Regions from separate parts of the Dorea sp. AF24-7LB genome, predicted to be linked through region 2. Evidence: riboswitches for the same ligand, from Rfam matches in the RefSeq annotation. Region 2 holds a riboswitch; the other holds the start of a gene.
What was found. Region 2 has a riboswitch for FMN ahead of DWY31_RS03460 (ECF transporter S component). Riboswitches for the same ligand answer to the same signal wherever they lie in the genome.
Positions count from the first base shown of each region.

Region 1: it holds a riboswitch for FMN, as region 2 does, so the genes downstream of both, ribD (bifunctional diaminohydroxyphosphoribosylaminopyrimidine deaminase/5-amino-6-(5-phosphoribosylamino)uracil reductase RibD) here and DWY31_RS03460 (ECF transporter S component) in region 2, are expected to answer to the same signal.

Region 1 is NZ_QUFR01000009.1:89,652-105,274, reverse strand. It holds gene DWY31_RS10095 (ABC transporter ATP-binding protein) at 1-1,432, opposite strand, end outside; gene DWY31_RS10090 (ABC transporter ATP-binding protein) at 1,429-3,180, opposite strand; gene DWY31_RS10085 (LrgB family protein) at 3,207-3,896, opposite strand; gene DWY31_RS10080 (CidA/LrgA family protein) at 3,893-4,270, opposite strand; gene DWY31_RS10075 (RrF2 family transcriptional regulator) at 4,274-4,714, opposite strand; gene DWY31_RS10070 (LysR family transcriptional regulator) at 4,854-5,768, shown strand; gene DWY31_RS10065 (5-methyltetrahydropteroyltriglutamate--homocysteine S-methyltransferase) at 5,944-7,062, shown strand; FMN riboswitch at 7,118-7,232, shown strand; gene ribD (bifunctional diaminohydroxyphosphoribosylaminopyrimidine deaminase/5-amino-6-(5-phosphoribosylamino)uracil reductase RibD) at 7,509-8,618, shown strand; gene ribE (riboflavin synthase) at 8,600-9,292, shown strand; gene DWY31_RS10050 (bifunctional 3,4-dihydroxy-2-butanone-4-phosphate synthase/GTP cyclohydrolase II) at 9,374-10,570, shown strand; gene ribH (6,7-dimethyl-8-ribityllumazine synthase) at 10,676-11,137, shown strand; gene DWY31_RS10040 (MATE family efflux transporter) at 11,221-11,697, shown strand; gene DWY31_RS10035 (flavodoxin family protein) at 11,861-12,478, shown strand; gene DWY31_RS10030 (MATE family efflux transporter) at 12,581-13,939, opposite strand; gene DWY31_RS10025 (molecular chaperone Hsp90) at 14,135-14,491, shown strand; gene DWY31_RS10020 (HAD family hydrolase) at 14,561-15,229, shown strand; gene DWY31_RS10015 (PucR family transcriptional regulator) at 15,294-15,623, shown strand, end outside.
Region 2 is NZ_QUFR01000002.1:205,812-221,434, reverse strand. It holds gene DWY31_RS03490 (phosphatase PAP2 family protein) at 165-833, opposite strand; gene DWY31_RS03485 (glycerophosphodiester phosphodiesterase) at 936-1,760, opposite strand; gene DWY31_RS03480 (diacylglycerol/lipid kinase family protein) at 1,774-2,718, opposite strand; gene DWY31_RS03475 (TetR/AcrR family transcriptional regulator) at 2,722-3,330, opposite strand; gene DWY31_RS03470 (Tex family protein) at 3,512-5,668, shown strand; gene DWY31_RS03465 (YitT family protein) at 5,725-6,633, shown strand; FMN riboswitch at 6,737-6,861, shown strand; gene DWY31_RS03460 (ECF transporter S component) at 7,027-7,662, shown strand; gene DWY31_RS03455 (helix-turn-helix domain-containing protein) at 7,953-8,486, shown strand; partial or broken gene DWY31_RS14310 (ABC transporter ATP-binding protein) at 8,550-9,629, shown strand; gene DWY31_RS03445 (ABC transporter permease) at 10,128-10,964, shown strand; gene DWY31_RS03440 (extracellular solute-binding protein) at 10,968-12,857, shown strand; gene hydF ([FeFe] hydrogenase H-cluster maturation GTPase HydF) at 13,207-14,487, opposite strand; gene hydG ([FeFe] hydrogenase H-cluster radical SAM maturase HydG) at 14,591-15,623, opposite strand, start outside.

The sequences.
Region 1 (15,623 bases), on a different contig from region 2:
GGAGCATCGTATCCAGCCCATCCGTCAGACGACGGATGAATCCAAGACTGTGGGATCGTTTAGCAGCTTCGAGAATTTCCTCATCTGTTGCGTCAGGCTTTCCAATACAGATATTCTCGCGGACAGTCCCGGATTTAATCCATGTATCCTGAAGAACCATACCAAAACTATGTCTCAGAGAATGGCGGGAAATCTCTTGAATGTTCTGTTCATCAATGGAAATAGAACCGCTCTGAACGTCATAGAACCGCATAAGCAGGTTAATAAGTGTTGTTTTTCCGCAGCCTGTAGGACCAACGATCGCTATACGCATACCCGGTGTTACGTTTAAATTAAAATCACGGATCAACTCTTTTGACGGATCATAACTGAAGGATACGTTATCAATGGTCACTTCTCCTTTTATATCTGTCAGCTCATTTGCTGAATCCGCAGATTCCGGCTCTGCTTCCAGAAGCTCAAAAATGTGGGAAGCACATGCAAGCGCATTCTGCAGCTCTGTAATGACGGAACTGATATCGTTAAATGGTTTCATATACTGGTTTGCATAGGAGAGCATAACGGACAGCCCGCCGACGGTCAACATTCCATAAGGAACAAGGAAGGCACCTAGAAGCGCTACACCTGCGTAAATGATGTTGTTGACAAAACGTGTGGACGGATTTGTCAGACTGCTGTAAAAGACAGCTTTCTGGCTGTATTCTTTCAGATCCTGATTGATCTCATCAAAGCGTGTAGATGCTGTGGTTTCATATCCAAAAGCATGTACGATTTTCTGGTTTCCAATCATTTCTTCAATAAGAGCTGTCTGCTTTCCACGTGTAGTACTTTGCTTGTGGAACATCTCATAAGAACGAGAAGAAATAAATTTCGCAACAAAGAAACTAAACGGTGTCAATACGATGACAAGTAAAGTAATCCAGATATTTTTGGATAACATGAAAAGTAAAGTTACAATAATTGTTACAATTCCGGAAAACAACTGAGTGAAGCCAAGAAGCAGACCATCAGATAATATGTCTGTGTCTGCAATGACACGGCTTACAATGTCTCCGGTACTGTGTCCGTCCAGATAAGAAAGTGGCAGACGCTGAATCTGCCGGATCGCTTTTGAACGGATATCCTGTACGGTACGGTAAGTCAGCTGGTTATTGATCATATTCATAAACCAGGTAATGATACTGGAAAGGATAACCAGAGTTGTTATGCGACCGAGGAAATATATCATTTTATGGAAATGTACCTGATGCTCCGCGATGATCTGGTCAATCGCATCTCCGAACAGGATTGGCACATATAACTGCATGACGACAGTGATGCAGGCAAACAGGATAGACAGAATCAGAAGGAAGCGATATCTTCCGATAAAACGTAATACTTTCCAGAGAGTTGTTAAGCTTTTCTGGTTGGAGCTGTTTTTGTTCGGGTTCATACGTTTGCCTCCTTTCTTCCTTTATTGCGTTCTTCCGGAAATTGCGAATAATAGATTTCCTGATAAATACTGCAATGTTCTAATAAGTCATCATGAGTTCCGGTACCGACAAGAGATCCATCATCCAGTACAAGGATGAGATTTGCCTGACGGATGCTGGCTGCACGCTGGGAAACAAGGAAAGTTGTTGTTCCTTTGCAGTAATTATGCAGTGCTTTTCGAAGTGCTGCGTCTGTGGCAAAATCAAGTGCGCTGGCACTGTCGTCCAGAATTAGAAGCTCCGGATGTTTGACAAGTGCACGGGCGATCGTCAGACGCTGACGTTGTCCGCCGGAGAGGTTACGTCCGTTCTGTGCAATATCAAAATTAAGACAACCTTCTTTTGCTTCTACAACATCTCTTGCCTGTGCAACATCCAGTGCATTCCAGAGCTCCTCATCTGTTGCATCCGGATTGCCCCAGTGGAGATTATCGCGGATGGTGCCTTTGAACAGAACGGATTTCTGCGGAACGACGCCGATTCTGTCGCAGAGATCATTGCGGCTGTAATCTTTTATGTTTTTTCCATTTAAAAAAACTGAACCGGCAGTTGCATCGTAGAATCTGGCGATCAGATTTACCAGTGTAGACTTACCACTTCCGGTACTGCCGATAATGCCGACGGTTTGTCCCCTCTTTACAGAAAATGAAACGTCACTCAGGCTAGCGGCACCTGCGCCCTCATAAGTAAAGCTGACATGCTCAAAAGCAACGGCTGTGTCGGTATTGTCATTGTCCGCTTTTGTTTCTTCCGGATAAGTCATGGAAGAAGAAAGGTTGAAGACAGAAGCTACACGATCTGCGCATGCCATGGATTTATTCAGAGTGATAATGAGGGAAGCCAGTTTGATGAGCTCTACAATAATCTGAGCCATGTAGTTATAAAGGGCAACGACCTGTCCCTGCTTTAAATTTCCAAGATTTACTTCAATTCCGGCTTTGTAGATCAGAAAGACCGTTGCCATATTGATCAACAGATAAGTCAGTGGATTTAACAATGCAGAAATACGTCCGACAAATTCATTTAATTTTGTCAGAGCGAGGTTGGCACTGTCAAAGTCGCGGACAGAGCTTTCTTCCTGGGAGAAAGCCCGGATAACACGTACACCGGTTAAATTCTCGCGCGTAAGCCCGGTTACATGATCTAAGTGTCCCTGTACTTTTTTGAAAAGCGGGATGCTGACAAGCATGATTGAAAATACGACGACAAATAAAATCGGGATCGCCAGAACAAAGATCAGGGCACAGCGCACATTGATCATAAATGCCATAACCATTGCACCGATTACAATGAAAGGACTTCTAAGAAGAAGACGAAGCCCAAGATTCAGACCGTTCTGTACCTGGTTTACATCATCGGTGATCCTTGTGATCAGCGTGTCTGTACCAAGTGTATCCAGCTCTGTAAAGGAAAGCGTCTGAATATGGTCGAACAGAGCCTGTCTTACTTTTGTAGCAAAGCCTACGCTGGCTCTTGCGGCGTAAAATTGTGCCGTAAAGCTGCAGGCAAGTCCGATCGCTGCCATCAGGAGCAGGATAAGAAATTGCTGTAAAATGTAAATACGGTCATTGTTCACAATGCCCACGTCGATGATCCGTGCCACAACCAGTGGTACGATCAGATCGAAAACGACTTCCAGAAGTTTGAAAAAGGGAGCCAGAAAGCTCTCTTTTTTATAACTCGAAAGATAAATTACAAGTTTTCGCATAAAGAATCCTCCATAGTTATTTGATATTACATAAATTGTGCAAATATGGATGCACCGATAACTGTGATAAGTCCCGACACCGCAATGGAAAGACTGCTCATTGCACCTTCAATCTCGCCCATTTCCATAGCTCTTGCAGTACCGATGGCGTGCGAAGCACTTCCAATAGCAATTCCGCGTGCAATCGGTTCTGTAATTCGGAAATGGCGACAGATAAACGGCGCAATAATATTACCGAGAATACCGGTCAGGATAATTACGGCAACCGTTAATGTCACATATCCGCCAAGCTCTTCTGATACACCAATGCCAATTGCTGTTGTAATAGACTTCGGAAGGAATGTAATGTATTCTTTGTGGGATAAGCCGAAGAATACAGCCATTGCAAGAATGGAACATAAGGATGCAAAAACTCCGGAGAAGATTCCACATATGACAGCGGCCAGATTTTTCTTCAGCAGCTCGAACTGTTCATACAATGGAATTGCCAGACAGACGGTTGCAGGCGTGAGCAGATAACTCAGGTACTGTGCGCCACTGTAATAAGCTTTGTAATCAATGTGGGTGACCGCAAGCAGGGCGATAATAGATGCCACAGAGATGAGGAGCGGGTTCAGTATAGCCAGCTTAAACTTGCCCTGTAGGGCGTGACCAAAGCCATAAGCGATCAGACTTATTGTGACGCCGAAGAAGACAGAGTTTTCAAAAAAATTCATGAGTCCTTCCTTTCCTGATTGTCTTTGCTTTTTGAAAAGCGGATAAATGCCTGTGTCGTGTGACCGGCGACAATCATAACAAAGATGGTAGATAATACCGTTATAATAAGGTAAGTTCCGATTTTGGAACCAATGGTTTTCCAGGATTCAATCAGACCTACGGCCGCAGGAATGAACATGAGTGGCATGATTTCTATGAGAAATTTGCCGGAATCCTTCACGGAATCAATATGTACAATTCCAAAATGCAGACAGAGAAGCATCAGAACAAGACCGTAGATACTTGCCGGAACCGGGAGAGGAATCAGATAATTCATAATCTCTCCGATAAAAGAGATGGCAAGAATAATGCCAAATTGTTTAATAAATTTCATTTGTTACAACTCCTGTGATTGATTTTCTGTTGTTTGACCAGAGCGATTTTCCAAAAGGTCGGCTAAGGTAATGCCAAAAAAGAAATCATGCACCATAGAATCGAATTTTTGCCACATTGGTAATGTGAGACAGCACGAAGCACGGTCACAGGATTCAGCATCCGGTGCAAGACAGGCTACGGAAGATAAATTACCTTCGGTAAGCATGAGAATCTCGCCAACGGTATAGTCTTTCGGTGCGCGTGTCAGCTGATATCCGCCGCCTTTTCCACGCATACCCCGTAATAGTTTCTGTTTTACAAGTGTTTTCAGGATGATCTCCAGATATTTTTCTGAGAGTTCCTGCCTTGAGGCAATTTCCTTCAGCGGAATATAACGCTCAGGATCCTGCATGGCAAGATCTAACATAACGCGAAGGGCATACCTGCCTTTTGTAGAAATCATATTTTTTTCCTCCAATCATCAATAACCTATTATAGCGGAGGGTAATAGGGGATTCAAGACAAGAATCAAAAAAAGTTGACAATGAAAGGAAAAAGAAAGTATGATAACACCAAATGCCACACAGGAAGGAGCAGGGAGGATGACACTGGCACAATTAAAATATGTAGTTACAGTTGCAAAGGCAGGTACGATGACAGAAGCTGCAAAAGAACTGTTTATTTCACAGCCGAGTCTGACAAAATCAATCAAAGAGCTGGAAAAAGAAATGCATGTGCGGATCTTTGATCGGACCAACAAAGGAATTGTTGTATCAAAAGACGGTGAAGAATTTCTTGCATATGCAAGACAGGTGTTGGAACAGGCAGAACTTCTGGAAGAAAAATACATGAATAAAAGTGCCAGAAAACAGGAATTCTGTGTATCGACGCAACATTATTCTTTCGCAGTAAACGCTTTTGTTGACTTGATTAAAGAATATGGAAATGAAAAATATGATTTTTCTCTACGCGAAACGCAGACATATGAAATCATTGAAGATGTGGCAAGTCTGAAAAGTGAAATCGGAATCTTATATAAGAACTGCTTTAATGAAGCGGTGATCGACAAGCTTCTGAAGTCGAATGATCTCCGCTTTGAGAGACTGTTTGTCGCACGACCGCATATTTTTGTAAGTTCCGGAAGTCCGCTTGCAGGCAGGAAAAGCGTGACAATGGAAGAACTGAAACCATATCCGTACCTGTCGTTTGAACAGGGAGAGCATAATGCATTTTATTTTTCGGAGGAAATATTCAGCATGGTAGAGCGTCCGAAAAATATTCGTGTAAGAGACCGGGCAACATTATTTAATCTGCTGATCGGTCTGAATGGATATACGGTGTGCAGTGGTGTGATTGATGAAGATCTGAATAGTTCAGACATTGTTGCAGTTCCGCTGGATGAAGAAGGTGAGATGGAGATTGGAATTCTGTTGCATAAGAAATTTCATCCGAGTAAACTTGGAGATGCGTATCTTAAGGCACTGCGGAAATATGCTACAAATCCGCTGTCACCATAGTTTTTTAGAGTTTAATTATAAATAATGCGTATAAGAAATAGTTGCTTGATATAGCTTAAAGTTATGACAAACAACTATTTTTGTGTATTTTACGAATAACAGGAATGCCGATATAATAGCCATTGTACACAAGATACCAAAGCAAATAAAAATAGATTACAGAGGAGGAATTACAATGGCAAAACAGAACACACCATTTCGATATGATTATGTAGGAAGCTTTTTGCGTCCGGAAGCGCTGAAAGTGGCAAGAAGCAAATATGAGGCAGGAACCATTACAAAAGAAGAACTGACAAGTGTAGAAGATCAGGAAATCCGCGCACTGGTTGAAAAACAGAAGGCAGCAGGATACAAAGTGCTCACAGACGGAGAGTTCAGAAGAGCAACCTGGCATCTGGATTTCATGTGGGGATTTGACGGAGTCGGACACAGCAAAACAGAGACAGGACTTCCGTTCCACGGGGAAGCAGCTATGATCGATGACACTTACCTGACAGGAAAAGTAGCTGTAACAGGAGAGCATCCGTTTGTAGAGCATTTCCGTTTTGTGAAAGCACTGGAAGATGAAAACACAGTTGCAAAACAGACAATTCCTGCTCCGGCACAGTTTTTAGAACAGATGATCATGCCATTTGCAATGCCGAATACGAGCAAATATTATGAAGATACAGAAGAATTGGTGCAGGATATTGCAGAAGGATACCGTAAAGTGATCAAAGATCTGTATGCAGCAGGATGCAGAAATTTACAGTTAGATGACTGCTCCTGGGGCATGCTGGTAGATCCAAATGCAAAAGCATTTTTCGGAACAGATGAAGAAGGATTGGAAGCGATCAAAGAGCAGCTTGTTCGTATTAATAATCTTGCAATTGAAGGAAAACCAGAGGATATGATCATCAATACACATGTATGTCGCGGTAATTTTCATTCTACTTATGCAAGCAGCGGAGCATATGACAGCGTTGCAAAAGTATTATTTGCAAGAGAAAATGTAGACGCATATTATCTGGAATTTGACGATGAGCGCTCCGGTGGATTTGAGCCATTGGCAGCCGTATCGGGCGAGAAGAAAGTTGTACTCGGACTTGTGACAACAAAATCTGCGCAACTGGAAGACAAAGACAAGATCATTGCAAGAATTCATGAAGCTGCAAAATATATACCACTTTCCCGTCTGTGTTTAAGTCCGCAGTGTGGATTCGCTTCCTGCGAGATTGGAAACAAACTTACAGAAGAAGAACAATGGGCAAAACTTGCACTCGTTAAAGAAGTAGCAGAAGAAGTGTGGGGATAAAACTCTCTCTTGACAGATTCTTGCGCAGTGCTATAATAAAGGCAGTCAATTGAATAACTATCTTCAGGGCAGGGTGTAAGTCCCTACCGGCGGTAAAGCCCGCGAGCCGTAAGGTATGATTCGGTGAGATTCCGAAGCCGACAGTATAGTCTGGATGAAAGAAGATGAGAAGAATCTTTGATAAGCAATACGAAGAATCAGATTTGAACATTTAGCTCTGGAATGAACATCCATTTCAGAGCTTTTTATATTTTATATCTGATAAAATAATCAAAAGAAACTTTTAAATGTCTTGAATGAGGTAGAATTCAAGGCATTTTCTTTTTTGTTATGGCGACGAGGAAAATGCGCCATGCTTGAATGGTTGCATTTAACGACCCGCTAATCAGCAAATAAAACTCGCAAAACGTGTTTTATTGCTGTAGAAAACAGGAGGTGAAAAAGGAATGACAGATGAGAAAGAATTTTATATGCAGCGTGCGATTACGCTTGCTGAAAAAGGAAAGGGAAGAGTGAACCCGAATCCGCTGGTAGGTGCTGTGGTTGTCAAAGACGGAAAGATTATCGGGGAAGGTTATCACGAATATTATGGCGGACTGCATGCAGAGCGCAATGCATTAAAGAACTGCAAAGAATCTTCGGAAGGAGCAACTCTTTATGTGACTTTGGAACCTTGTTGTCATTATGGAAAGACGCCGCCATGTACGGAAGCAATCTTAGAACACAGGATTCGAAAAGTTGTTGTAGGAATGACAGATCCGAATCCTTTGATGGCAGGAAAAAGTATTGCGCTTTTGAAATCAAAAGGCGTGGAAGTAGAAGTTGGGGTTCTGGAAAAAGAATGCATGGAACTGACACATATTTTTCGGAAATATATAACAACAAAAATTCCTTATATATTAATGAAATATGCAATGACGATGGACGGAAAGATTGCAACTGCAAGCGGAAAATCCAAATGGATTACCGGTGAGACGGCAAGAATGTGCATTCAGAAAACAAGACTGGAATATCAGGCGATCATGGTAGGAAGTGAAACAGTCAGAAAAGATGATCCGCTTTTGACCTGCCGGATTGCCAATGGAAAAGATCCGGTCCGTATCATTTGTGATACGTCACTTCGCACTTCAACGGATTCGCAGATTGTGAAGACAGCAAGGCAGGTAAGGACAATTTTTGCAACATGTGAAATAAACCGGGAGAAAATAGAACTTTATCAAAAAGCAGGCTGTGAAGTTCTGGTGGTCAGTAAGAAGAATGGGAAAATAGATCTTAAAGAGCTTGTACAGAAAATCGGAGCACTTGGAATTGACAGCATTTTGGTGGAAGGAGGCGGCACATTAAATGCAAGTGCATTAGAAGCACAGATTGTGGACCGTGTACAGACTTATATTGCACCGAAGATTTTCGGGGGCACCGGAATCGGACCGGTAGGCGGTATGGGCGTTGATGAACCGGCAGATGCATATCAACTGGTGAACAGTCGGCTCAAACAGATCGGAGAAGATTTTTTAATAGAAAGCGATGTGAAATATAAATGTTTACAGGAATCATAGAAGAGGTTGGAAAGGTAAGCAGTATCCGGACAGAAGATGCCTCAATCCGTCTTCAGATCCAGACAAAGGAAATATTAAAAGATATTCATATAGGAGACAGCATCGCCGTCAACGGTATTTGTCTGACAGTGACGAAATATGACACGGACAGTTTTTGTGCAGATGTTATGCATGAGACAATGAACCGGACTTCCCTTAAACTTCTTAGAAGAGGAAGCAAAGTGAATCTGGAACGGGCAATGGCGGCAAACGGAAGATTTGGCGGTCACATTGTCAGCGGACATATCGATGGGACAGGCACAATCCGCAAAATGCAAAGAGACAGTATTGCAATATGGTATACGATTGAAACAACAGCTGGGATACTACACTATATAGTAGAAAAAGGATCGATCACAATCGATGGAATCAGTCTGACAGTAGCGGCAGTTGACGATAAAACCTTTCAGGTATCTGTTATTCCACATACACTGAGTCATACTGCATTGCAGGAAAAGAAAGTGGGGGATCCGGTAAACCTGGAAACAGACTGTATCGGAAAATATGTGGAAAAATTCTTGCGGGAAAGGAACAGTAATTTGCAGAAACCAGAAGGAAATACAGATAGAAAAAATGGTAAATCTTCAAAATCAGGTGGAATTACAGCAGAATTTCTGGAACGTTACGGGTATTAACAGACAGGAGATCAAGAGGAAACTGTCGATGACAGGTTCAGCAGAGAATTAATAATTTAGTCAAATAGAAGGAGAGAAACTATGAAATTTCAAAAGATAGAAAATGCTTTACAAGCATTGCGGGATGGGAAAAATATTCTTGTTATGGATGACGAGACCAGAGAGAATGAAGGTGATCTGATCTGTGCGGCACAGTATGCGACAACAGAAAATGTAAACTTTATGGCAGTGCATGCGAAAGGGCTAATCTGTATGCCGATGAGCAAAGAAGTAGCAGCAAGCCTTTCACTGGCACCAATGGTTACACACAATACAGATAATCATGAAACTGCGTTTACCGTATCTATTGACCATGTGGATACAACAACCGGAATATCAGCAGAGGAACGTGGATTTACAGCAAGAAAATGCATTGAAGACGGTGCAAAACCGGAAGATTTCAGGCGACCGGGACATATGTTCCCGCTGGTTGCAAGAGACGGCGGTGTACTGGTACGGAACGGACATACAGAAGCAACCGTAGATCTTATGCGCTTAGCCGGGCTTAAAGAATGTGGGTTATGTTGTGAGATCATGAGGGAAGACGGTACGATGATGCGTACAAGCGAATTAAAAGCATTTGCAGAAAAACATGGAATTCCGACAATGACCATCAAAGAGCTGCAGGAGTACAGAAAAGTAAAAGAAACACTCGTTTCCTGCGAGGCGGTAACGAAGATGCCGACAAAATACGGATTATTTACTGCGTATTGTTATGTGAATAAATTGAATCAGGAACATCATATTGCGCTTGTTATGGGCGAGATTGGAGAGGGAGAAAATGTGTTATGCCGGGTACATTCGGAGTGCCTTACCGGAGATGTATTTGGATCTCTCCGTTGCGACTGTGGACAGCAGTTTGACTGTTCCATGAAAGAAATTGCAAAAGAAGGACGCGGAGTACTTTTATATATGCGGCAGGAAGGACGCGGAATCGGTCTGGTTAATAAATTAAAGGCTTATTGTCTGCAGGATAATGGAATGGATACACTGGATGCAAATCTGGCACTGGGATTTGAGGCAGACCAGAGAGAGTACTATATCGGAGCACAGATTTTAAGAGAGCTTGGAATCCATTCGCTTCGTCTTCTGACAAACAATCCGGATAAAGTATATCAGCTCCAGGATTACGGAATGGAGATCAGCAAGCGCGTGCCGATCCAGATGGATGCAACGAATTATGATTTGAAATATTTGAAGACAAAGCAGGAACGTATGGGACATTTATTACAATTTTAAATAGACAAAACAGAGAGATAATTTTGACAGAAGCAGATTGTTCAGGAACAATACATAAATAAAACAGAGCTGGAAATGACTCTGAAAAAGAAAAGAGGATAAGACATGAATACATTAGAAGGAAAATTAGTTGCAACAGACATGAAAGTAGGAATCGTAGCAGGACGATTTAATGAATTTATCACATCAAAGCTGGTAGGCGGAGCAATGGATGGATTGCTCAGACATGATGTGAAAGACGAAGATGTAGATATCGCATGGGTACCGGGAGCATTTGAAATCCCACTGGTTGCATCGAAAATGGCAAAAAGCGGAAAGTACGATGCAGTGATTTGTCTTGGCGCGGTTATCCGCGGAGATACAACGCATTATGATTACGTTTGCAATGAAGTGTCCAAAGGAATTGCGACAGTTTCCCTGGAAAGCGGAATACCGGTTATGTTTGGAGTGCTTACAACAGAAAACATTGAACAGGCAATTGCGCGCGCCGGAAGTAAAGGCGGAAATAAAGGATATGATTGTGCACTTGGCGCGGTTGAGATGGTTAATCTGCTCAGAACAATATAAGCGAGAAGGAAGTAGCAGAAAATTTATATTTTCCTTTACCTGTTTATGCGAAATGATATAAAATATAAAGTACAAAAACCTGCATGAAAGGTCAGAGAGGAAAAGAAATAAATGAAGCAATCATTTTTTTCAAAGGATCCGGTGTTTTACCGGTCCTTTTTCAAGTTGATGGCAGTGATCGCATTGCAGAATTTGGTAGCATACAGTGTCAACATGCATTGAAAGCCCCCTTATTGTCTATGTACCGGTTAAGTGCGCAGGCAACTTTATATGCAGATCATTTTATGATGATCATGAGTGTGGTTATGGTTGGAATGGCGTATCAAATGCCGGTTGGAGTGGGGCTCATTCAAGGTGGTGGAGATACAAAATTTTCCATGTATCTTAACCTGATCTCGGTTTGGGGGATTGTCATGCCATTATCCTTTTTAACTGCATTTTACTGGAAACTTCCAGTTGAAATAGTAGTGATCGCAGTTCAGTCAGATCAGATATTTAAGTGTCTGCCGATTTTTCTGCGTTTTAAAAGTTATAAATGGATTCATAAGCTAACAGGCTAACTCCCTGATCTTTGGATCCTTCTTTCAATTATATTTATAGTGACAAAGATTGCACTAAGCCACAGGTAGTTGGTGATGTGTTTAGTGGTAACGTGGTTGTCAGTGTATTTGTTGTATCACTGCTGTTGAGTTTATTATTACCAAAAGAAGGAGGAAGCATAGGATGAAAGTATTAATGATCAATGGAAGTCCACATGTAAAAGGAAACACAAAAGTTGCTTTAGAAGAGATGGTGAAGATTTTTCATGAAGAGGGAATCGAGACAGAGATTCTCGATATCGGAAACAAAGACATCCGAGGATGTGTTGCCTGTTATACATGTATGGAAAAAGGAAAATGTGTTTTTGATGATATTGTAAATGAATCCGCAGCAAAATTTGAAGCATGTGACGGTCTTGTAATTGCGAGTCCTGTTTATTATGCATCCGCAAATGCAACATTGATCGCTTATCTGGATCGTCTGTTCTACAGTACACATTTTGATAAGACGATGAAAGTCGGAGCCAGTGTAGTTGCCGCAAGAAGAGGCGGACTTTCAGCGACTTTTGATGAACTGAATAAATATTTTACAATCTCCGGAATGCCGGTCGCATCCAGCCAGTACTGGAACAGTATCCATGGAAGAGAACCACAGGAAGCTTGTCAGGATGCGGAAGGACTGCAGACAATGCGTACACTTGCAAGAAATATGACATTCTTAATGAAGAGTATCAAGCTTGGAAAAGAAGCATATGGACTGCCGGAAAAAGAAGCAAGACGGGGAACAAACTTTATACGATGATTTACAGTCATCAAATGATGTCGCACGAGAAAGGGCGTATTTACTCGCTGTCATAAAAAAGGATTCGAGAAATGAAATCTCGAATCCTTTTTTACGCGATCATTATTGATTAAATAGTTTATTCCTTGTGAGGAAGTATGCAGTCAAAACCATTGTTCCGGTAAGTACCCAGGAAATCGGGTAAATCCAGATCAGCAAAGTGTAATTGTGCCAGATACGGATGGCAGTTGCGATCCAGATCAGACGCAGAACACAGGAACCAAAGACTGTAAGTGCGGCAGGTGTCATTGAGTGTCCCATTCCACGAAGTGCAGCGCCGCTGATTTCATAAGTACTTGTCAGAAGTTCCAGAGAAGTAATAATCACAAGGCGGATCATTGCATAGTGGATGACATCCGGATCTGTCGTATACAGACCGATAAAAAAGTTACGTCCGAGAACAAAGACCATACTTAAAATCCCGCAGAAAATCATACTTGCAAGCATGGCTTCCCGAAAGACTTTCTTGCAACGGTCATACATTTTTCCACTGTAATTCTGACTTGTGAAAGTCACTGTTGTCTGTGCAAATGCATTTACGATAAAATAAGTAATGTATTCAAAATTTAACGCAGTAGAAGATCCGGCAATCGCCTTTGAGCCAAAACTGTTGATGGAAGACTGGATACAGACATTGGCAACAGAAAAGACCATGCCCTGCAGTCCGGCAGGAACACCGATTTTTAAAATACGGATAAGTTCCGAAGTGTTGATTTCGAGCTTTTTAAAAGAAACCCGGATCGGTTCTTCTTCATGCAGTAAAAACCAGATGACAAGCAGTGCACTTACACCATTTGCAACAACTGTAGCAATACCGGCACCGGCAACATCCATGTGGAAACCGGCAACAAGCAGGAAATTTAAAATTACATTTACCACACCGGAAACAATTAATGCCAGAAGTGGTCGTCTTGTATCTCCGATACTCCGAAGAATCGATGCGCCGAAATCATAGAGCATCATGAATGGCATACCGAGAAAATAGATCCGCAGATAAACGGTTGCCAGATGAAGGACATCCTTCGGTGCGCCCATGAGCAGCAAGATTGGATGTGAAATGATCTGACCAAGCAGAAGTAATAGTATTCCGCTTATAAGTGCCAGCGTAACGGCAGTATGTACAACGCTTGGAATCTTTTGCTGATTGCCTTCGCCGATATAGCCGGCGATGATTACATTTGATCCAAGTGAAATGCCGGAAAATAATGTAACCAGCAGGTTAATAACAGCCCCATTGCTGCCAACGGCAGCGAGCGCTTCACTTCCAGCAAAACGACCGACAACGGCGACACCGACAGAATTAAATAACTGCTGCATGATACTGCAGGCGGCGAGCGGAAGTGCAACGATCAGCATATTTTTGAAAATTTTTCCATGGAGCATATCCATCTGGCGCGATTCTTTTTTCGTAGTTTCATTCATATTATTAAATCTCCTGTTAAAATCGATCAATTTGTATTTATAATTACAGTAAAGTACTATAATTCTATCTGGCAAATACATTATAGATTTCAGAAAAAAGAAATACAACCCTGATTGCAAAATTATGCGGATATGCTTATAATCTGAAATAGAGAATTCCGGCAAGGGTGATAAAAGAAAGGAAGTAGTGTAGAAATGACAGAGAACGTAAAAACTTATGTAACAGAAAAAACAAAAGAACTGATCGCGGCAACATCCTGCTCAGCAGAAGCAAAAGAAGCAGCAAATGCATGGCTTGAAGCAGTTGGGACAGAGAAAGAAGCAGAAGTAACAAAGAATTATATTGCAGAACTGGAAGAAGATATCATGCCGATCGATGGACTGATTGCATTTGCAGGATCTGATATGGGAGCAAAAGTATTCGGAGATGCTGCAAAAGGTGTACTTGCTCATGCAGAAGAGATCAAAGCAGCAGGTGCGAAGTATTGTGACTGTCCGGCATGTGCGGCATGCGAAGCAATTCTGGCAAAGAAAGAAGAGATATTAGCATAATTGCGATGATGTCAGAAATCTTGATATCATAAATAAAAAACTGACATAAGAAACAGAAAGGTTTACAAGATGATAAAAGCAGTTATATTTGACATGGATGGAGTACTGATCGACACAGAGCCACTGCATTACCGATGCTGGAAAGAGATCTTAAAAGAACACTATGATGTGGAGTTTGATTATGATATTTATTTACCATGTATCGGATCAACCAGACAGTTTTTCAGAGATCTGGTAAAGGAGCATTATGGAGTGGATTTTCCGGATCTGGATGAAATGAATCGGATTATGAAGGTGAAGAAATCACAGATTGTTAAGGCAGAAGGATTTCCGGAGATGCCAGGAGTAGAAAATGCTTTAAAACAATTAAAAGAAATGGGATACAAGCTTGCAGTTGCTTCTTCCTCACCAGAGAGTGAGATTATGGATGCAATGACAAGACTTGGTTTGATGCCGTATTTTGATAGTATTACAAGCGGAGATCATGTAGAACATCCAAAGCCGGAACCGGATACGTTCCTGCTTGCGGCAGAACGGCTGAATGTTCCGACAGATAACTGCCTTGTCATTGAGGATTCTACGAATGGCGGCAGAGCAGCACTGGCAGCGAAGATGGATTGCGTATGGCTGCATAATCCACACTCCGGACATCAGGACATCCCGAATGCAATTCTGGAGATCCCGGCGTGGACGGAAGATGGCATAGAGAAGCTGGTTAAGCTGATACAGGAAATGTAAGAAAAATAGTTATTGCGTTGATTAACAGACAATAAAAGCGGTTTAGAGGAACGCGGGTGAGAAAATGATAAGACTCAGAGATATTCTTGCCATGGATATATTTCGGGATTTTAAGATTATAGCCGGGAAAAACGGCAGTGATCGAGAAGTGAAAACGGTCAGTGTTATGGATGCGCCGGATATTTATAAGTGGATGAAAGGCGGTGAGTTTTTGATTACATCTGGTTATGTAGTCAAAGATCAGCCGGAATATTTAGCTTTTCTAATTGAAAATCTGGACAAACATGGAGCATGTGCTCTGGGAATAAAGTTAGACCGGTTTATTTATGAATATCCGCAAGATGCAATAGAAAAGGCAAATAAATTGAACTTTCCCATTATTGCTATTCCATTC
Region 2 (15,623 bases):
AGAATACCAAGTTCGGCACGGAACAATACGCGGGTATCAGAAAAAGAAGAGGAGTGTGATTAGAAGATTACACTCCACGAAAATAAAAAAGAATCGCAATTGACAGATTGGTTTATAGAGATCAGTCAACTGCGATTCTTTTTATTTTAATATTATATTTTATCCTAGATCGGCTGCTGTGACAGCTTCGGTGCCCGCTTTGTCTGTGTTACATAGATCAGCGGATAAATCATAAAGGTAAGTGCCACTGCTGCGATCACATCCGTTACAGAGTGCTGCTTTAAGAACATGGTAGACAGAACAATCAGTCCGGCAAGTCCGTAAGAAACAAACTGGATACCGCGGTGTTTTTTCAGTGCCTGGCTGTGTCCGATGGCGATAGCAGCGCCAAGTGAATTATATACATGAATACTTGGCAGTACATTCGTCGGTGTATCGGTGCTGTAAAGCTGTTGTACCAGTCTTGTAAAAACAGTATCGTTCGCAAATGTGTGCGGACGCAGGTTTAATTCATTTGGAAATACTGTGCAGATGATCAGGAAGATCGTCATTCCAGTGAATAAAAATGCTGTAAGCTGGTAATATCCTTTCTTATCCGTAAAGAAGAAATATGCGATCGTTACAGCAATAAATAAAAACCATAACAGATACGGAACAATAAAATATTCTACAAACGGGATATAATCGTCAAGTGGTGAGTGGATCAGATAGTAATGGCTGAATCTGTGCTTCTCCAGATAACAGAACCAAGGCATGTAGATAAAGCTATATAATAAAACCCATGCATGACGATACCGCAGGATAAATTGTTTGATTTTCGTAATGGATTGCATAATTACGCCCCTTTATATAACAAGTCTTATCTAAAGATTAGCTAAGTTTCTCAACGGATTATAACATGAAAAGATAGAATCAACAACAATGTTCATCTATTCTTAATAATTTTCACCATGTTTTTCGAAAATCTGCATATCATAACAGCGTTTGCCTTCCAGCAATGCCTCAGGTGTACGAAGTGTCCAGACAGCTGTAGGTGTTCCAAAGAATTTCCGTAAGAAAGAAACAGTAAATTTAGGAAGGTTTTTCAGTTTATAAGAAATAAAATCCGGTCTGCCAAGAAAATTAAGAAGCAGGTTTTCGGCAAGAAAACGTAAAAACCAGAGTTCTTTCAGAGGATCCTTCGTAAGTCTGGAAGAAAGCTGTCCACGCAGAACTTCCGGAGCATGCCTGCGATACCAGAAAAGTCCCATCGTATTAAAAGACTGAATCATATAATTTCCATGATAACAGGAAAGGGCCTTATGAACATGCTGACAGATAGCGGTGGAACGACCGGGAATTTTCAATTCGATCAGAAGAGGTACCTGTCCGTTTACCAGTGACAGAACATCTTCAAACAGAGGAATCTGTTCTTCCGTATCCTGGAGACGGCATGTTTTCAGCTCCGGAACTGTCAAATCTTCGATCGTGCCGGATTTTTTACAGACACGGTTCAGAGTATCATCGTGGAAAACAACCAGTCTGCCATCTTTGGTGAGATGAACATCCAGCTCAATGCCATAACCGTGGGAAAGCGCCTGCCGGAACGCGGGCATAGAATTTTCTGGAATTCCATTTTCAATACTGTGATATCCACGATGAGCAAAACAGGTTCCACGATACAATTTTAAAAGTTCCTGCCGTTTGCCTGTCCGGGGGAAAAGTAAAAAGAGAACAAATAAACACAGACAAACAATAAAAATGAGTATTCCGTGATACATAAAATACATCTCCTTAACTTAAAATCAGACGAATTTTCTCAGGTTCCAGAGAACAGGTAATTTCTCGTTTTAAATATACCGGTTCTCCGTCTGTATGGACCGCAAGTGGTTTCGGGCTGGTAAAAGTTGCTTTTTTACATTGATATGTATGGATTCCTTTGAAAAATACATGCCATCCTTTAAAAGCGGTTGGCAAAAGCATAAGAATGACAGCTTTCGGGAATCCTTCTACTACAATAACATCCAGAATATCATCAGAAGGATCTGCTTTTGGACAGAAACGGAATCCACCGCCCTCTGTGCGCTGATTCATAGCCGCAGCGAAATAAACTTTGTGAAAAAGTATTTCTTCTGTATCACCGGACAGCTCCGTAAGCCGAATGTGCATATCACAGGGTGTCATGGTGAAAATCTGGGAAAGTGCAACGCCAACGTAGGATAGTTTTCCAAGATGCAGCTTATTAAGAAATCGTTTCAGCGGAGAGACGATTACCTGATGGCAGACAGCGGCATCAAATCCAAGACCGGAACTGACAGCAAAACGGCGCCGGCAATAAGGCTTGCTGTCTGTTTCATATTCTGTCACTCCGATATTTAAGTATGCAAAACGGGAAGGCTTAAGGATATGTTTAAGTGCTGTGAGTGGATCCCGGGAAAGTCCCATGCTCCTTGCAAAATCATTGCTGGACCCAATCGGAATGTATCCAAGTGTGATGCCGGACAGATCGCTGATGCCGTCAATGACTTCATTTAAAGTGCCGTCACCGCCAAGAACAATCAGTGTTTCCAAAGATGGATCGGCACACAAATGAGCGGCAAGCTTCGAGGCATGCCGCTGATATTTAGTGAAAAAGACCTGATAAGAGATCTCGTTCTCTTTCAGATATTGTTCCAGTGTGTTCCAGACAGTCTGACCGAGGCCGCTTCTAGAACCGGGATTTACAAGAAAAGTGTACATGATTTAAAATGCTCCGTTCAGATAAGTCTCCAGACTTCGCTTCATATTTCCTTCAAAATCCGCATGTCCTTCTTTCAGACACCATTCAAAAACGTTACCGATCACGATCATACGGATATCGGTTGTAAGAGCTTCCAGATCTCCGGATATCTGTAAAATTCCGGCATCCATGCATTTCTGCAGATAATTGTGGACCGTAACGATCGGATAAGGACGCTCCGTACGGATGAGCGGGTTCAGAGACTGGTTCTTTGGTGTATAGTAATTCGACATAAATTCTACGCCCAGATCCTGGCAGTAATGTACATAATTCAGATAGACGTAGATGATCGCTTCTTTAGCTTCAGCCGGAGAAGCCGGAAGATCAAGAAAATCCGGATTGATGCTCGGCTGCTCTTCTATATAATAAGAAAGAAGATCGTCTTTTGTTTTGAAATGATGATAAAAACTTCCGTTGGAAACCCCAGCTTCGTCACAGATATTTTTAATCGACAATGCTTCATATCCGTCTTTTTGTAAAATATTTTTGGCAGCGGCGAAAATCCGAGCTTTCGTTTCCATAGACTTCTGCTGCTGCTTGGACAATGGTTTTGTTTGTACTGTTTGATTCATGATGATCAAGAATCTCCTTTTTCTTTTATGATAACCTTAAGTATAACATAATAAATAGCTGTTTTCAATAAAACAGAGTGAACTCTGTATTTACTGTTCCATTGCAAGAAAGAGACATTTTCGCTATAATAAGAAAGATTGTGGAAAGCCACAGAAAGTAACATTCAGAAAGGATATAATTATGGATATCAATCAGAAGATTACAGAAGAATTAGGCGTAAAAAAGTGGCAGGTAGAAGCGGCTGTAAAATTGATCGATGAAGGTAATACAATTCCATTTATCGCCAGATACAGAAAAGAAGCAACTGGTACACTGGACGACGAACAGCTTCGTAAATTATATGAAAGACTGACCTATTTACGGAATCTAGAGGAGAAGAAAGAACAGGTACTGGCAAGTATAGAAGAACAGGGAAAATTGACAGAAGAGCTGAAAGCAAAGATCGTTGCGGCACAGACACTGGTCGTGGTAGAAGATCTCTACCGTCCGTATCGCCCGAAACGAAGAACCCGTGCGACGATTGCGAAGGAAAAGGGACTGGAGCCACTGGCAGCACTGATTACTTTACAGAAAGCAAAAGAGCCGCTGGAGAAGCTGGCAGAAGACTATGTTAATAAAGAAAAAGGTGTAGAGACAGTCAAAGATGCGCTGGACGGCGCGAAGGATATTCTCGCAGAAGCAGTGTCTGATGAAGCGGCATACAGAAGCTGGATCCGTAAGAGAACCATGCAGAAAGGAACTCTTATTTCCACTGCAAAGGACGAAAAACAGGAGTCGGTTTATGAGATGTATTACGAATTTGAAGAAGCACTCAGCAAGCTGGCGGGACACCGCATCCTTGCGCTGAACCGTGGAGAGAAAGAGAAGTTCCTGACTGTAAAAGTAGAAGCACCGCAGGATGATATCTTACGATATCTGGAAAAACAGATCATCCGCACAGATAATCCGTATACGACTCCGGTACTTCAAGAAGTAGCAGAGGACAGTTATAAACGTCTGATCGCACCGGCAATCGAGCGGGAGATCCGGAGTGAACTGACGGAAAAAGCAGAGGATGGAGCAATCGAAGTGTTCGGAAAGAACTTAGAGCAGCTTCTCATGCAGCCTCCAATCACAGGAAGAACCGTGCTTGGCTGGGATCCGGCATTCCGAACCGGATGTAAACTTGCAGTTGTAGATCCGACCGGAAAAGTTATCGGTACAACAGTCATCTATCCTACTGCACCGACAACACCGAAGAAGATCCAGGCGTCCAAAGATTTATTAAAGAAGATCATTCCGAAGTATCACGTATCACTGATCTCAGTAGGAAATGGAACTGCATCCAGAGAATCTGAGCAGTTTATCGTAGAGTTATTAAAAGAGATTCCGGAAAAAGTAGAGTATATCATTGTAAATGAAGCAGGAGCTTCTGTATATTCGGCAAGTAAACTTGCTTCAGAAGAGTTCCCGAATTTTGATGTCGGGCAGAGAAGTGCAGCGTCCATTGCAAGACGACTGCAGGATCCGCTTGCTGAGCTTGTGAAGATCGATCCGAAATCGATCGGAGTCGGACAGTATCAGCATGACATGAACCAGAAGAAATTAAGCGAAGCACTTTCCGGTGTTGTAGAAGATTGCGTAAATAAAGTCGGTGTCGATCTGAATACAGCATCCGCACCGTTGCTTTCCTATATCTCCGGTATTTCTTCTGCGATTGCCAAAAATATCGTTGTATATCGTGAAGAAAATGGCAAATTTACAAACCGGAAACAATTATTAAAAGTAGCAAAGCTGGGACCGAAAGCATTTGAACAGTGTGCAGGTTTTATGCGTATCCAGGACGGAGATAATCCGTTAGATGCTACCAGCGTGCATCCGGAGTCCTATGCGGCAGCAGAAGAACTGTTGAAGAAGCAGGGATTTTCCGTAGATGATATCAAAGGAGGAAAACTGACAGGATTATCACTTACGATCCGTGATAAAAAACGTCTGGCAGAAGAGCTTGGAATCGGTGAGATCACACTGGAAGATATTGTAAAAGAATTGGAGAAACCGGGAAGAGATCCGCGAGATGAGATGCCAAAACCGATCCTCCGCACGGATGTTCTGGAAATGAAAGACCTGACAGAAGGCATGGTATTAAAAGGAACAGTGAGAAATGTCATTGATTTTGGAGCCTTTGTTGACATCGGTGTCCATCAGGACGGACTGGTACACATTTCAGAATTAAGCGATAAGAAATTTGTAAAACATCCACTGGAAGTAGTAAGCGTTGGTGATATCGTGGATGTCAAAGTTTTAAGTGTGGATCTTAAGAAAAAGAGAATCCAGCTGACAATGAAAGGTATTCAATAAAATAATTTTACAAAAGTAATTTAATAAAAAATACAAAAAAGCGAGAGGTGTTTAGTATGCAGAAAAATTGGGGAAAAACATTGTTCACACTTGCCGGAGTATTATTGGGGAATATCATTCTGGCATTTGCAGTTGCAGCATTTATCGTACCAACAGGTATTGTCATGGGAGGCGCAACCGGTATTGCACTTACGATCACACATTATGTGCCGATGTCCCTATCGGTTGTATTATTAGGTGTAAACGTCATATTGTTCCTGTCAGGAGCTTTTATACTCGGAAAAAAATTTGCAGTTACAACGATTGTAAGTACATTTTTATATCCGCTTTGCCTGTCAGTTGTCCAGAAGATACCGGGAATTACAACGCTGACAGATAATCAGCTGCTGTCCGCAATTTATGCGGGAGTGCTTATGGGAATTGGAATTGGTATCATTGTAAGAGTTGGTGCTTCTACAGGCGGAACCGATATCATAGCACTGATCCTGAACAAAGTGGCACATATTCCACTGGCACCGCTTATGTATGTGGTTGATTTTATTGTGCTTTCTTCACAGATCCTCTTTTCTAATTCAGAACAGGTGATGTACGGTATTTTGAATCTGGTGCTGACAACGGTACTACTAAATAAGGTGATGCTGCTTGGAACTTCACAGATACAGTTGTTTATCATATCTGAGAAATACGAAGAGATCCGGGAAGATTTATTATCCAAGCTCGATCTTGGAACAACGATGATCTATATTGAAAACGGTTATCGTCATGAAAAACAGAAAGGTGTTATGTGCATCATTCCGAACCGGAAACTGTATTCCACAAAAGAAATGATCCACAGCATCGATCCGTACGCATTTATTACGATCACACAGATCAATGAAGTGCGAGGTCAGGGATTTACTTTCGAACGTATCCGTTATCAGGAACTTCCGGAAGACCGGAAGTCGGCAGGTGACAGACAGTCTTAGATTTTTGAAAGTCAGACATAATGGATGTTTGTGTGAGATAATACTTCGGAAAAGTTTCACTTGCAATTTAAGAAGTACAGCACTATAATAAAAAACAAAGAGAAAGATTCTTCGGGGTCGGGTGAAAGTCCCAACCGGCGGTATAGTCCGCGACCCGGTATGATACGTACCGGCTGAATCGGTGTAATTCCGATACCGACAGTAAAGTCTGGATGAGAGAAGAGTTATGCATAGAAAAAGCAATATTATTACCCCGGTATTTTGTTTGATACCGGGGTTTTATTGTTGCAATAGGAAATTGATTTTCTTACTATATAAAAACTTCAGCAAGATGTAATGCATAGTTCCGGAAGTTTTCTTTCTAAATATAAGTATTTTAAAGGAGACCAACATATGAGTACAAGTACAAAAACAATGGCAGCAGCACAGACAAAGAACAGGACAAAGATCCGTGTAATGGCACAGGTTGGAATGTTATCTGCAATTGCATTAGTATTAATGCTTTTCGAGATTCCGCTTCCGTTTGCACCATCTTTTTACGAGATCGATTTCAGTGAAGTTCCGGTATTAGTCGGATGTTTTGCAATGGGACCATTGGCAGGAGCAACGATTGAATTCATCAAGATCATTCTGAACTTTGCGGTAAATGGAACCATGACAGCAGGGGTAGGTGAGATTGCTAACTTCCTGATCGGATGCGCATTTGTGGTACCGGCAGGTCTGATCTACAAGAAAAAGCATAACCGCACAGGCGCTATCGTTGGTATGATTAGCGGAACATTATTTATGACAATCCTTGGATGTTTCCTTAATGCATACGTATTATTACCGGCTTATGCAAAAGCGTTCCAGATGCCGATGGATGCACTGGTTGGCATGGGAACAGCAGTGAACAGCCACATTACAAGCGTTACAACGCTTGTAATCTTTGCAATCGTGCCATTTAACCTGTTAAAAGGTGTGCTGGTATCGTTGATCGTATTTTTGATCTATAAGAAGATCAGCCCGATATTCCATATGGGAAGATAGAAGAAAATATTAGATAATGATGAAAAAAAGAAGGACAGAGCCTTGATTTTTAGGGTTCTGTCCTTGCTTGTATTATAATGCAGTTTTCAGCAAGTTGCCATCTGGTGGGAAATACAGGTTTTAATTTTTTTGAAAAAATATCCAAAAAAACTAGAACCAGGCTTCAAAAAATCTGTGAATCTCTTGAAATATTCCCGTAACCGTGTATAATAAACTTTGTTCGGTAATTTTGAACATAAAGTATAGTAATAGAAAACTCCAGAACGAAAATATATCTCGGAGGTGATAGGGTGGATATCGGAAAGAAATTGAAAGAACTGCGTTTGCAAAATGACCTGACGCTGAATGATCTGGCATCCAGAAGCGAGCTGTCAAAAGGCTTTCTGTCCCAGGTGGAGAGAAATCTGACAACGCCGAGTATCGCAACGCTGGAAGATATTCTGGAAGCGCTTGGAAGTAATCTGTCAGACTTTTTCCATGAGGAAGAAGAGCATCAGATTGTATTCGGACAGCAGGATTTTTTTGTGGATGAACAGGAAGGTTTTCAGATTGAGTGGATTGTGCCTAATGCACAAAAGAACCAGATGGAGCCTATTATTTTAACATTGGCGCCACATCAGAAAAGCCGGGAAGTGTCGGCGTTTCAGGGAGAAGAATTTGGCTATGTATTAAAAGGCAGCATAACAATTGTGCGTGGCAAGAAGAAATATAAAGTAAAGGCGAAGGAAACGTTTTATATGGATGGTTCCAGAAGCCATTATTTATATAATCATGGGAGCGGGGAAGCAAAAGTATTGTGGATCACCAACCCGCCGATGTTTTAAACAGACGAGAACGATAAAAGGCTGAGATATTATAGCTGACAGATTATAGAAGGGAGACGTGAGATGGAAGAGAATAAGATCATTGAATTCCGCAACATTGTCAAAAGTTTTGACAGCCAGGTTGTGTTAAAAGGAATCAATCTTGACATTTATGAAAATGAATTTGTAACACTGCTCGGGCCAAGTGGCTGCGGTAAGACAACACTTCTTCGGATTCTGGGAGGATTCCTGGAAGCAGACGAAGGAAGTGTGATTTTTGATGGCGAGGAGATCAGTAATAAGCCGCCGTATGAGCGGGAACTGAACACGGTGTTTCAGAAATACGCACTCTTTCCACATCTGAGTGTTTATGAAAATATTGCATTTGGGCTTAAGATAAAAAAAGTCGGAAAAGACATCATTGACCAGAAAGTCATGAAGATGTTAAAGCTTATCGGACTGGAAGGATTTGAAGACAAGAATACAACACTGCTTTCAGGAGGCCAGCAGCAGCGTGTTGCAATTGCAAGAGCGCTTGTCAATGAGCCGAAAGTGCTGCTTCTTGATGAGCCGCTTGCTGCGCTTGACCTGAAACTCAGAAAAGAGATGCAGTATGAGTTGAAACGGATCCAGCAGGAGGTCGGTATCACCTTTATTTTCGTAACACATGATCAGGAAGAGGCACTTACGATGTCGGATAAGATCGTTGTTATGAAAAATGGTGAGATCCAGCAGATCGGTTCGCCGCAGGATATTTACAATGAACCGGCAAACCGTTTCGTAGCGAACTTTATCGGTGAAAGCAACATTTTATCAGGAACGATGATAGATGATTATAAAGTCATGTTTGATGATATTGTATTTGACTGCGTGGATTATGGATTTAAGAAGAATGAAAAAGTAGACGTTGTCATCCGTCCGGAAGATATTGATATTGTAGATGTAAAAGACGGTAAGATGACCGGAGAAGTTTTGAGTGTGCTGTTCAAAGGTGTTCATTATGAAATCATGGTGGAGACAGTTCCGGGGACCAGCGTTACGGTAAATATGCGTGTCATCCGCAACCACGAAGTGACAAGTGAAGACGGAAAAGAAAAAATCAGTGCAAACAACTTCTATGTTGATGTTGACGATGTGGAAGAAATGGATGATAAAGAGATTATCGCGTTCTCCAATGCGCAGGCATGGGAAGTAGAGACAGATGATTATATATCCATTGCAAAAGTAGAATACGAACTGGAGAAAGAAGAAGGACAGTATCCGGTTACATTTACAACCGCAGATGGAACAAGCATCGAGAGAACAATCTTTGTAGTCAACCAGCCGTTCGTTAAGAATGAAAAGGCAAATGAAGCGGTTATGGCGTTCAACTTCTTCAAAACAGTAGATGAGATCAATGATTCACAGGCATTGGATACAGATCTGAAAACATGGGCAAATGCACAGGGCTGGAAGTTAAGCGATGAAGATCAAAGTGTGGACATCAGTGTAGATTATGACTTTGAACCGGAAGAAGTGACAGAAGGTGTATATCAGATCACATTTTCAACAACCGGTCGCGAATTTAAGATCCATACGACTGATTATTCGGAGGAAGGACAGGAGGTCGGCCTGACATTCTTCCCGGAAGATATTCATGTCATGTCAAAGGTGGTGTACTAGATGAAACGTTTTCAGCAGCTTGCATGGCCGTATATCGTGTGGGCAGTGATGATGCTTGTTCTTCCGATGGCACTGATCGCACTGTATTCTGTAATGAATCAAGGCAACAGCATCATTTCTTTCTCGTTCACACTGGAACATTATGCCAAATTTTTTACCGATCCGGATTTCTTATTAATCCTCTGGCGTTCCATACTGATTGCGGTGAAGACAACCGTTTTATGTCTGCTTCTCGGCTATCCGATCGCATATTATATAGCAAGAAGCACAGAAAAAGTACAGAATATATTGATTTTATGCATTACACTGCCGATGTGGATCAACATGCTTGTGCGAACATACGCATGGATCGGACTTCTGAGCAACGGTGGTATTTTTCAGAAAATACTTGGATTTTTCGGACTTGGAAATGTAGAGCTTCTCTATACAGAGGGCGCCGTACTGCTCGGTATGGTATATAACTTCCTTCCGTTTATGATCCTGCAGATCCAGACGTCCTTAAGCAAGATGGATTATTCGCTGATCGAAGCGAGTGCGGATCTCGGGGCCAGTCCCGCACAGACTTTCCGCAGAATTACTTTGCCACTTTCCATGCCGGGAGTAATTAATGGAATTACGCTCGTATTCCTTCCGGCAGTCAGCTCGTTCTTTATTCCGAAGCTGCTTGGAGGCGGTCAGTATTTCCTCATCGGAAATATGATCGAAAACCAGTTTATCACAGTCGGAGAGTGGAATTTTGGAAGTGCGGTGTCTATGATCATGGCGATTATTATGATGCTTCTGATGATGGCTGTACGGAAAGTGGAGCAGCATAATCAGGGCGGAAAGGGGGTATAAAAGATGAAACAAAAGAAACGACGGATCGGGAAGATCTTGATGGTACTTTCAGTCATCTTTTTCTACCTTCCGATATTATATATGATTATTTTTTCATTTAACGATGGAAAATCACTGACAAGCTTTACCGGATTTTCACTGCGCTGGTACCGGCATATGCTGGATTCCAGCGATATGATGGAGGCGCTCTCTACAACATTCAGTGTGGCGGTGCTGGCTACAATTATTTCCACAATTGTAGGAACAATTTCTGCAATTGGAATAAGTAAGTCAAAAAAAGTTGTGCGTGATCTGATGGATCAGGTCAATAATCTGCCGCTTATGAACCCGGAAATTGTAACAGCGATTGGCTTTATGCTGTTATTTATCACATTCCGTGTGGAAAAAGGCTATGTGACGATGCTGCTTGCGCACATTGCATTCTGTATCCCATATGTCATGCTTTCCGTGATGCCGAAGATCCGCTCACTGGATCCGAACCTGGCAGATGCGGCAATGGACCTTGGGGCGACACCGTGGCAGGCTCTGACGAAAGTTATTGTGCCACAGATCACACCGGGAATCGTGTCCGGAGCGCTGATTGCATTTACCATGTCCGTAGATGATTTTATCATTTCTTATTTCGTAACCGGACAAGGTGTAAAGAACTTAAGTATTATGGTGTATACAATGAGCAAACGTGTGAATCCGAGCATTAACGCCATTTCTACGCTTGTTGTTATGATTATTACGATCGTACTTCTGGTGATCAATATTATGCCAATGCTGGCAAGCAAAAGAAAGAAGACAGATGTAGTCAGAAGAAGGAGAATGTGGATACCGGTCACAGCCGTCTGTGCGGCGCTGGTTGCGGTCATATGTGTTGCGCAGTTCGGTGGAGCACAGAACAAACGTCCGTTTGAAGGACAGACACTCAGGATTTATAACTGGGGAGAATATGTCGGTGAACATATCATTCAGGACTTTGAAAAAGAAACCGGTGCGAAAGTTATGCTGGAGAACTTTGATTCCAATGAACAGATGTACATCAAAGTCGCAAATAAAGAAGCGTATGATATTCTCGTTCCGAGTGATTATATGATTGAGCGTCTGATTTCCGAAGGATATTTACAAAAACTGGATAAATCAAAGCTGACCTGTATGGATAAGCTGAATAAAGCGGTCAAAGGACTGCCATATGATCCGAAAAATGAATATTCGGTTCCGTATTTCTGGGGAACTGTCGGGATTGTCTATGACAAGACAAAGGTATCCGAAGAAGATTTGAAAAAAGAAGGTTATAACATTTTCCTGGATCAGAAATACAAAGGAGATATTTACCTGTATGATTCAGAGAGAGATTCTTTCATGATGGCGTTAAAGTCACTTGGATATTCGATGAATACCAGTGATCAGGGAGAGATTGATAAGGCTTACCAGTGGCTCCTGAAATGCGTGGGAACGATGAAGCCGGAGATCGTGACGGATGAGATCATCGATAATATGGCACAGGCGAGAAAAGCGCTGGGACTTATCTATTCCGGAGATGCAACTTATGTCATGGCGGAAAATCCGAAAATGGGATACTATCTTCCAGACAGCGGAACAAATCAGTGGTCCGATGCGATGGTTATTCCGAAAAATGCCAAAAACGTTGAACTTGCGCATGCATTTATCAATTATGCAAGTGATTACGACGGCGCATATGATAACTCTAGCTATGTTGGCTATACATCTGCCAACAAAAAGGTTATGGAGGATTTACACGGCAAAGGTGGCGAGTTCGAAGGAATCGACGCATATATTCCGAGAACGGATAATAAAAAAGATGAAGTCTTTGAATACAATGAGAAGACGAAGAAGATCATCAGCAATCTGTGGAGCAAAGTGAAGATTGCAGCAAGTAATAAGTAGATAGGTTTTTGGCACATCCAATATATGTAAGTATTGGCAAGGGGAAAGATTGCTGCAGGTAATAAGTGAATAGAGATTCTCGGATTAAGGAATGGACTGAGAAAAGGAATAAGAGCCTGACTTCAAAGTGATAATCCATAAAATAATGGAAATAGCTTAAGAAAGTTCAGGCTCTTATAGTATGCATTATTAATATAACCGGTCGTTAATGTGCTGAAGAATTTGAAAATTATATTTTAACACAGTTCAAACAGTTTCTGTCATATTAATCCCTCGACTGTGAAGAAAAGTCTGTAAATAAGATTCTTCTATGATAATGAAGAGCGAAAAGCTCCCGGTATCAAGGAAATTACAGATCCTCGGAAAATATCGCCGTACTCCGCTTCAGAATTCCTTTCATATATGCAATTGCAGTTCCGTAGTTTGTGATCGGTACACCGGCATCTTCTGCACATTTCAGACGATATTTCATTTCACGCTCATTCAGTGTGCATCCACCACAGTGGATAATTAATTGATACTTATCCACATCCGGTGGAAATTCTGTTCCGCTCTTGAAATCAAATTCCACATTTTCCCCCGTGTATTCACGAATCCAGTTCGGAAGCTTTACCGTCCCGATATCTTCGCACTGACGGTGGTGTGTACAACCCTCACAGATGAGGATACGGTCACCGTCTGAAAGTTTATCAAGTGCACTGGCACCGCGTACAACCGTATCCAGATTTCCTTTATATCTTGCAAATAAGATTGAAAAAGAAGTAAGCGGTATATCGGCAGGTGTCAGCTTGGAGACTTTTGCAAATGCCTGGCTGTCAGTGATGACAAGCGAAGGCCTTGTCCCGAGTTTTTTTAGGGTTTCTTCCAGTTCGGAATCCCTTGTAACAATCGCCGTAGCACCACAGTCTAAAATATCCCGGATTGTCTGCTGCTGTGGGAGAATCAGTCTGCCTTTTGGCGCGGCCTTATCGATCGGAACGACAAGCACAACAAAATCTCCGGGGTGGATCAGATCTGCTACGATCCGGTGGTCATTGTCATCGGACGGGGCAAGGGAAGCAATCTTTTCTTTCAATTCATAAATGTGATCCATATCAGAGGCACTGACAAAAAAAATCAGATCTTCCTGGATACCGTATTTTTCAGCAGTTTGTCTTCGAAGTGCTGTTATGGAAGTATTTGGTGCGGAAGTGACTCTGTAACCGTCTGTATTTTGGATTTGCGTATCACTGGTAAGCAGATCCGTCTTATTAAACACAAGCAGAAATGGAATCTCTTTCGCCTGGATTCGTTTTAAGATAGCCTCATCTTCCGGTGTCATACCAAGAGTGGCATCCATAACAAGAACAGCAATATCTGTTTTATTCAATATCTGATAAGCCTTCTGCACACGGAGCGCTCCAAGTTCGCCCTCGTCATCAAGCCCCGGTGTGTCAATCATGACAACCGGACCAAGCGGAAGAAGCTCCATCGCCTTTAAAACCGGATCAGTGGTCGTTCCCTTTACATCTGATACAATCGCCAGATCCTGCCCGGTCATGGCATTGATCACACTGGATTTCCCGGCATTCCTGCGTCCGAATATCCCGATGTGTACACGCTCAGCGGAAGGTGTATTGTTCATACTCATAAAGAAATCCTCCTTCTGTGGATAAATTGTGTGGATGAGTTGTGGATAAACAAAAGGTAAAAAAAGGGGACGGGGATTTTCTAGAAAAGCCCCGTCCCCTTTTTTAGAATCTAAAATCGCGGCGGTTATCTTCGCGGATAAGTTTTAAATTCTCCAGTACCGTCTTGCGTACCTGCTCATTCGGAACATTCAGCACTTCCTTATCGATCAGCTTGTCACCGATTGCTTTCGTTACCGGTGAAGCGTAGTCCATTAAGTACTCTTCCAGTGTCATAAGTGCATTCGGGTGGCAGCAGTTCTGGATCTGTCCACTCTTGCACAGAGACATGAAGCGGTCGCCGGTTCTTCCGGCACGGTAACAGGCAGTGCAGAAACTTGGGATATAATCCATCTGCATCAGCCACTGTACGACTTCGTCCAGCGTACGGTTGTCAACGACATCAAACTGTTCGGATTTTGCATCTTCCGGTTCCGGTTCACAATATCCACCAACGCTGGTTTTGGAACCACCACTGATCTGAGAAATACCAAGGTGAAGAACACGTTCACGGGTGTTCATTCCTTCACGTGTGGAAATGATCATGCCTGTGTACGGAACCGAGATGCGGATACATGCAACAATTTTTGCAAATGTATCATCATCGATTCCATTTGTAAATGAGCTGGAATCAATATCATCTGCATCACGCAGTCGCGGCACACTGATCGTGTGCGGACCAACGCCGAATGCAGCTTCCAGATGTTCTGCATGCATCAGAAGTCCGGCAAATTCATAGCGGTATTTATCCAGTCCGAAGAGCACACCGATACCAACATCATCTACACCGCCTTCCATGGCACGATCCATAGCTTCTGTATGATAGTTGTAATCGTGTTTCGGTCCTGTCGGGTGTAACTGCAGATAACTTTCTTTGTGATAAGTCTCCTGGAAAAGAATGTAAGTACCGATTCCGGCTTCTTTTAACAGACGGTAGTTATCGACTGTCGTTGCGGCAATATTAATATTGACACGGCGGATTGCACCGTTTTTATGCTTGATATCGTAAATCGTTTTGATGGATTCCAGATAATAATCCATTGTATTGTGCACAGGATCTTCACCCGCTTCCAGTGCCAAACGTTTGTGCCCCATATCC